2 linked regions of the Chondromyces crocatus genome follow. The protein of the gene in region 1 interacts with the protein of each later gene in a pairwise test. Links are inferred from orthologs where the notes say so. Each region holds a gene or a part of one and is shown on either strand. Other genes may lie near its edges. The genes, in order: mrdA and CMC5_RS06655.

The links.
Region 2: the proteins of mrdA (region 1) and CMC5_RS06655 interact in binary tests that used the Escherichia coli proteins (3 or more experiments, as listed by UniProt). The link is inferred for Chondromyces crocatus from one-to-one orthologs.

What each region holds. Positions count from the first base shown.
Region 1 is NZ_CP012159.1:5,164,517-5,167,825, reverse strand. Bases 297-3,296 are described here. They hold mrdA (penicillin-binding protein 2), read right to left. Parts: upstream 2,793-3,296; coding sequence 801-2,792; downstream 297-800. Other genes in these bases: CMC5_RS19065 (hypothetical protein), read right to left, coding at 2,789-3,296; rodA (rod shape-determining protein RodA), read right to left, coding at 297-804. Outside these bases: more of rodA, read right to left, coding at 1-296; more of CMC5_RS19065, read right to left, coding at 3,297-3,309. UniProt on the Escherichia coli protein: Catalyzes cross-linking of the peptidoglycan cell wall. Responsible for the determination of the rod shape of the cell. Is probably required for lateral peptidoglycan synthesis and maintenance of the correct diameter during lateral and centripetal growth.
Region 2 is NZ_CP012159.1:1,775,748-1,779,155, forward strand. The notes cover bases 254-3,352. They hold CMC5_RS06655 (penicillin-binding protein 1A), read right to left. Parts: upstream 3,042-3,352; coding sequence 465-3,041; downstream 254-464. Other genes in these bases: CMC5_RS06650 (hypothetical protein), read right to left, coding at 254-294; CMC5_RS06660 (serine/threonine protein kinase), read right to left, coding at 3,145-3,352. In the rest of the region: more of CMC5_RS06650, read right to left, coding at 1-253; more of CMC5_RS06660, read right to left, coding at 3,353-3,408. UniProt on the Escherichia coli protein: Cell wall formation. Synthesis of cross-linked peptidoglycan from the lipid intermediates.

The sequences.
Region 1 (3,309 bases):
CGGGAAGTCCGTGTACTGGTCGGGCAAGAAGAGGAACTGGTTCTGCGTCCCCTTCAGGTAGCCGCTCCCGAACAGCCCCCCATCACCGATCGCCACACGCGAGTTGTAGGCGTGCCACCCGCGCCGCAGCAGATCGCCCTCCGGGTTGAGGAACACCCGGACACGGTCCTTCTGGTACGGCAGCAACACATACGTCCAGATGATCGGCATCGAGGCGATCACCGTCCCCAGGAAGAGGACGATGCTCTTCCAGCGCAGCTTGGTCAGTGCTGCGATGGTGAGGAAGACGAAGGTCAGGATCGACGCCGTCCCCAGATCGGGCTGCTTCAGCACCAGCAGCGCCGGCACCGCCGTCAACGCCGCGGGTATTGCCAGATCTCGCAGCGTGCGCCCCTCGTTGCGCGGATCGTCGTGCAGGAACTTCGCCAGCGCGATCACCAGAAAGATCTTCATGAACTCGCTGGGCTGAAAGCGGAACGCGCCGAACTCGATCCAGCGCGCGGAGCCGCGCACGTCCTTCGCGAGGACGAACACCAGTGCCAGCGAGAAGACCCCGAAGGTGTACAGGATGTACCCGAGCCGCTCGAGGTGCCTGTAGTCGATCGCGACCAGCACGCCCCCGATGATCCCACCGACGAACAGCCAGTAAACCTGGCTGATGTACAGCTCGGCGCGCGCCCCCGAGTACACGCTGGTCGCGCTGTAGAGGTTGATCACCCCGAGCACACCGATCAGCACCGTGCCGATGAACAGCGGCCAGTCGAAATGGTCACGCTCTTCACCTGCCAGCCCATCGCTGATCATCGCGGACCTCCTCGCCCACCCGGACGCTTGCGCGGCCGCTCGCCTCCTGGACGCGACCCTGCCTGTGAGGGGTTCGCGCCTGGCTTCGGCGGCCCCTTCGTTTGCACCTCGCGGTGCTGACGCTCCAGCTCCTGGTAGGCCCGGATCACCTCGAACGCCACCGGCGCTGCGTGCTTACCGCCTGCGCCGCCGTGCTCGACCAGCACCACCACCGCGACCTCGGGCGCCCGTGTCGGCGCGTAGCCGGCGAACCAGGCGTGCTCGCGGTTGAAGTACCACACCTTCTCCGCCTCCTGCCCGCGCGCGAGCTTGTGCGACACCTGCGCGGTGCCCGTCTTGCCGGCCATGTCGACGCCGGCGACGCGGACCCGGTACGCGGTCCCGCCCTCTTCGTTCACGCCGCCGACCATGGCGCGGTGCACGAGATCCAGGTTCTCCGGGCGCAGCTCGATCTGACGCCGCACGCGCGGCGAGAACTCCTGCACCACCGTCCCGGCGGACGTCTCCACGGCGCGCACGATCTGCGGCTGGTACAGCGTCCCGCCATTGGCCAGCGCCGCGTACGCCAGCGCCAGCTGGAGCACCGTCACCGTCGTCGCGCCTTGACCGATGGCCGCATTCAACCCGAAGCCCAGCCGGAATTGCCCCTTGTTCCGGAGCGTCATCCACGCCTTCGTCGGCATGCGCCCGCTTGCCTCGGCATTGATCCCGATGCCCGTGCGCGCCCCGAACCCGAAGCGCTGCCCCATCTCGGCGATGAGATCCATCCCGACGCCGTACTCCGCGGCGAGCCGGTAGAAGTACACGTTGCAGGACACGGTGATCGCCCGCTGCATCGCCACCGCGCCGTGCACGTGCGTGCAGCGGAACGTACGCTTGCCGAACGTCAGCGCGCCCCGGCACTGGCTGCCCTGCCGCGGATCGATGAGCCCCTTCTCCAGCGCGGCCAGCGCCGTGAACGGTTTGAACGTCGAGCCCGGCGGGTACGCACCCGAGAGCGTCTTGTCGAGCGCCGGCTTCAGCGGATCCGAGTAGAGGCGCCGGAACGCATCCCGGATCACCTGCTTGCCCGACCCGCCCGAGAGCGCGTTCGAGTCGTAGCCTGGCTTGGAGTACAGCCCGAGGATTCGCCCCGTCCGCACGTCCACCATCGCCACACCGCCGGCGAGCTGCCCGCGCATCGCCTTGTCGATCGACTTCTGGATGCCTGCATCCAGCGTCAGCCGCAGATCGCGCCCCGGGATCGGATCCACCCGCCGCGGATCATCGATGATCCCCTCGCCTCCCGGGCGCCGCCTCCCTCGCGCGTCGACCAGCACCTTCTCCCAGCCGCGCGTCCCCCGCAGGTAGCTCTCCCACGCCCGCTCGATCCCGACCACGCCGAGGCGATCCCCCTCCACGTAGCCCTCGCTGCGCAGCGTCGCGAGCCGCTCCGCGTCCACCTCGGCCATGTAGCCGAGCACGTGCGACCCCACCTCCTCGAACGGGTAGTAGCGCACCGGCACGGGCACCACGTCGATGCCCGGCAGCTCCGCCTCGTGCGTCTTGAGGCTCGCCACCGCGTCGCGGGAGATGTCCTCCTTGAGCAGGATCTGCTGGTTCTTCCGCGGGCTGTCGCCGGCGCGGATCGCCGTGATCAACGTCTGCAGGCGCGCCTGCTCGTCGACCCCCACGCCCAGGTACTGCATCAACCTCGGCCATACCGTCTCCATGTCGAGACGCCGAGGCACCACGTACACGTTGTACGAAGGCCGGCTCGCCGCCAGCACCTCGCCGTTGCGATCACGGATGATCCCGCGCGTCGTCGCCAGCGTGATCCTCCGGACGATGTTCTCGCGCGCGATCGCGCTGTTCTCGTCCGACTCGAGGATCTGCAAGTAGAACAGCCTCACGATGAGACCGAGCAGCGCGAGCAGCATGAACAGCGCGATCCAGCGGAAGCGCCGCCGGAACTCGCTGACGTCGGAGCGCTGGACCAGCAAGCTCACCGCGCGCCTCCCTCACCCGGCCGAGGCACGGTGATCGTGATCTGATGCACGCGCTCGGCCAGCCGGAACACGAGCGGCGCCACGATGGCCGTCGACACCGCGTGCGGCGCCACGAGCAACGCCAGCGCCCGTGGCCTCGCCGCGTCACCCCCGAAGATCGCCGTCAGAATGACCACCAGCACGCCCTCCACCAGCCCGAACACGAAGGCGAGGGCAAGCTTGGTCAAGAACGTCTGCGCCGCAAGGCGAACCCCTGCGGCGCGCGCCACCACGAACGTGGTCACCGTGATGAAGGTGAACAGTCCGACAGGCGCCCCGGCGAACAGATCCAGCAGATAACCCAGCAGGAACGCCAGCGCGGCACCACGCGCCATCGAGTACTCGTGGACGCCCATGAACACGATGAGCGGCAGGAGCAGGCTCGGCGTCGCGCCCGGGATGTCGAGCTTCCCGATCAACCGGAAGAGGTTCGACTGCATCACCAGCAGCGTGATGCCCACGGCGAGGAACGCAGAGT
Region 2 (3,408 bases), 3.4 Mb from region 1 along the record:
CTTTCCGTCGACGCACAGGCACGCCCCGCCGCAGTCCAGCGTCCCCTTGCGGCACTCCTGCGTGCACATGATGTCGCCGCACTCGGGCGCGCTCGCCTTGGCGACGCAAGCCGTGGGATGACAGCAGCTGGCGGGCACGCAGTCGGCGTCGGACTGACATGGCTCGCTGCCGTTCACGATGCTGCCGGTCGGTGGCTGCACCGGGGAGGTCGCCTGATCCGTCTTCTTCGAGCACCCCGAAGCACCGAGCAGGAGAGCGCCGAGGGAGAGCGTGCAGACCCAGAGCTTGCGCATGCGGCACCATGCGCCGGCATCCTGGTGCGTGCCATCGAGGCTGCTCTCTCAAATCCCGTCGGAAATGGCCCCAAGCGTCCGCCTGGGACCTCGCGCCGTTGCCCGTCCCAGCGAACCCGGGCCCGCGCGCCAGTGGGCCACGTGCCCTTGCCGCTCGGGGCCCTCGCCGCTCAGAAAGGAGGCGGCTCTGGGGGGTGTCCGGGGGGTTCGGGCGCCTGGCCCTTGTCCCGCTCCTTGACCGTCGGTGCCGGATCCTCCGCCTTGGTCGGCCTCACCTCGACCCCGGGATCCAGGATCACCTCGGGCAGCCCCTCGTTCTTCGGCTCCTCCACCACGGCGACCCCGGCATCGAGCCCCTCGGCCGCTGGCTCCTCGTCACCGCCGTCGACGCCCCCATCGGGCAGGGGAGCGAGTTCGGTCGGCTCGGTGCCAGCCAGGAAGATCTCGGTGAGCGCGTCCTCCTGGTTCTCGTTCGCGAGCAACCCTGTCGTCGGATCGATCTTCACCCGCACGATCCCTCGCGGCGCCGGGAAATCGGTGATGGGCCGCTTGTCGTGCGCCTTCTTCATGAACTCCACGAACGCAGGCAGCGCCGCGCTGGCCCCGGCTTCGCCACGCCCGAGGGGCACCGCGTCGTCGTAGCCCGTCCACACCGCGCACGCGACGTCCGTCGAGAAGCCCACGAACCAGGTGTCCTTCGCCTGGTTCGAGGTCCCCGTCTTGCCAGCGATCGGCCGCCCCAGCGCGCGGGCCGCCTTGCCCGTCCCGCTCTGCACCACCGAGCTGAGCAAGCTCGTCAGCACATAGGCCTCCGCTTCCTCCATGACCCGGTGCGACGGCGGCCGCGTGGGCAAAGGCAGCTCTGCGCCGTCCGGTCCCAGGATCTTCACGATGAGTTGAGGCTCCTCGTAGACCCCACCCGCGGCGATGGTGGCGTATGCCGTCGCCATCTCGCGTGGCGTCACCTCGTAGGCACCGAGCGCGAGCGACAGATCCGTACCGAGCTTCGCGTGGATGCCCAGCGAACTTGCGAAGGCGGCCACGTTCGAGGGCCCGAGCTGCCCCATCGCCGACACGGCCGCCACGTTCACGCTGTGCGCCAGCGCCTCCCGGAGGCGTGCGGGCGAGTGCCCCTCGCTCTCGTCGTAGTTCTGCGGCTTGTAGTCGCTCCCGAGCGCGGCAGGGTTCGTCTCCAGGATCGTCGCCGGCGTCATCCTCCGCGCTTTGATCCCGTACCCGAACACGAACGGCTTGAACGTCGACCCGGGCTGTCGCTTCGCGAACGTCGCCCGATCGAGCCCCCCGCGCGTCGCCCCGTAGCTGCCCACCAGGGCCCGGATCTCCCGGGTGCGCACATCGATCGCCACCAGCGCGCTCTCGGGGCCCAGCTCCAGGCGGAGCGGCACCGGCGCGGCGGGTGCAGCCGGCGCGGGCACATGGTTCACCACCGTCCCCGCCGCCGCGGGCTCCGCGTCGTCACCCTCCCGATCCTCGACCGCGGATGGCGGCGCTGCGCCCATCAGGCTCACCCGCACCACCTTCCCCACGTCCGCGAACTCGCTGGGCTTGAGCCCCTTCGGGTTGTACCGGTCCGCGTTCTTCAGCGAGACCGTGCCCCGCAGCGTGCCGACCTGCACGCTCAGCGTCCCCTTCGCGTCGTCCGTGCCCGTCACCACCCCACGGAACACGCGGTAACCCGAGGGCGACCCGTCGAACGCCGCCGGCTCCTTCTTCGCGCGCTTCAGCGGGCCGACCAGCTTGTGGCGCTTCGCATAGTTGTCGAGGTTCTTGCGCACGGCCCCGCGAGCGGCGCTCTGGAGGGCGGGATCGATCGTCGTGACGACCGTGTACCCACCGCGCTCCATGGCGGGCCCCGCCACCTGGCGGAGCATCCGCTGGGCCTCGGCCACCACCTCGGGCGCCAGCTCGTTCAGCGCCTCGGGCTCTGCCGCCAGCGTCATGGCCTCGCGCTTCGCGGTCTCCACCTGGGCCGCCTCCGCGAACCCCTTCGCCTGCATCTGATCGAGCACGAAGGCGCGCCGCGCCGTCGCCTTCTGCAGGTTGATCCTGGGCGAGTACACCCCCGGCCCCTTCACCACGCCGGCCAGCATCGCCGCCTCGGCCAGACTGACGTCGCGCACCCCCTTGCCGAAGTAGTAGCGCGCCGCCTCCTCGATCCCGTACCGGCTGTGACCGAAGTAGATCTTGTTCAGGTACAGCTCGAGGATCTCGTCCTTCGTCAGCTCCTGCTCGATCTTGCGCGACAGGATGACCTCGCGCGCCTTGCGATCGTACGTGCGCTCCGGCGTCAGCAGCACGTTCTTCACCACCTGCTGGGTGATGGTGCTGCCGCCCTGCCGCGTGCTGGTGGAGCGCAGGTTCACCGCGAGGGCGCGCAGCATGCCCAGGTAGTTCAGCCCTGCGTGCTCGTAGAACCCAGCGTCTTCCGCGGCGAGCACGGCGAGCTTCACGTGGGCCGGGATCTGCTGGATCCGCACCACCGTGCGCCGCTCGGTGAACAGCTCGCCGAGCACCGCCCCGTCGCGGGTGACCACGCGCGTCACCTGCGGCGGCTGGTAGTTCTTGAGCTCGGCGGTCGAGGGCAGCTCCGCCTCGAACCGCTGGATCCCCACGGCGACGGCGACGGCCCCGAGGGCGGCGAGGACCAGCAGGGCGAGCCCGAGACGCTTCAGCCACCGCGCGATCGCCGCGCCCACCCCTCGCTTCGCTGCTTCCCCAGATGCCATGGTTTTGTGCTGATGAACGCCGGAGACGACACTTCCCGTCCCGACGACCCGAGGGCCCGCGGACGCTAGCACGCCCCCCGCAGCACGGCCCAGCGGACGAGGATCAGCCGAAAAGCTTCATCGCCACGATCGTGAGCACGATCCCGGCGACGAGGCATCCCGCCGCGATGGCGACGAGGACGACGGGAGAGGTCGTCGGGCGCTGGGGTGGGGCGATGGGGCGCATCTGTGGGCTCGGCTGCACCTCCATCTTCACCGTGGGGGCCGGTCGAAACGCCGGAGAGCCAGCTTGCGGCGCTGGCTTGGCCGCCTCGAGCGCCGCCGCGTGCTGCTTGGCTGCTTGCTCCAGCACTGCCGAGTTGTTCGT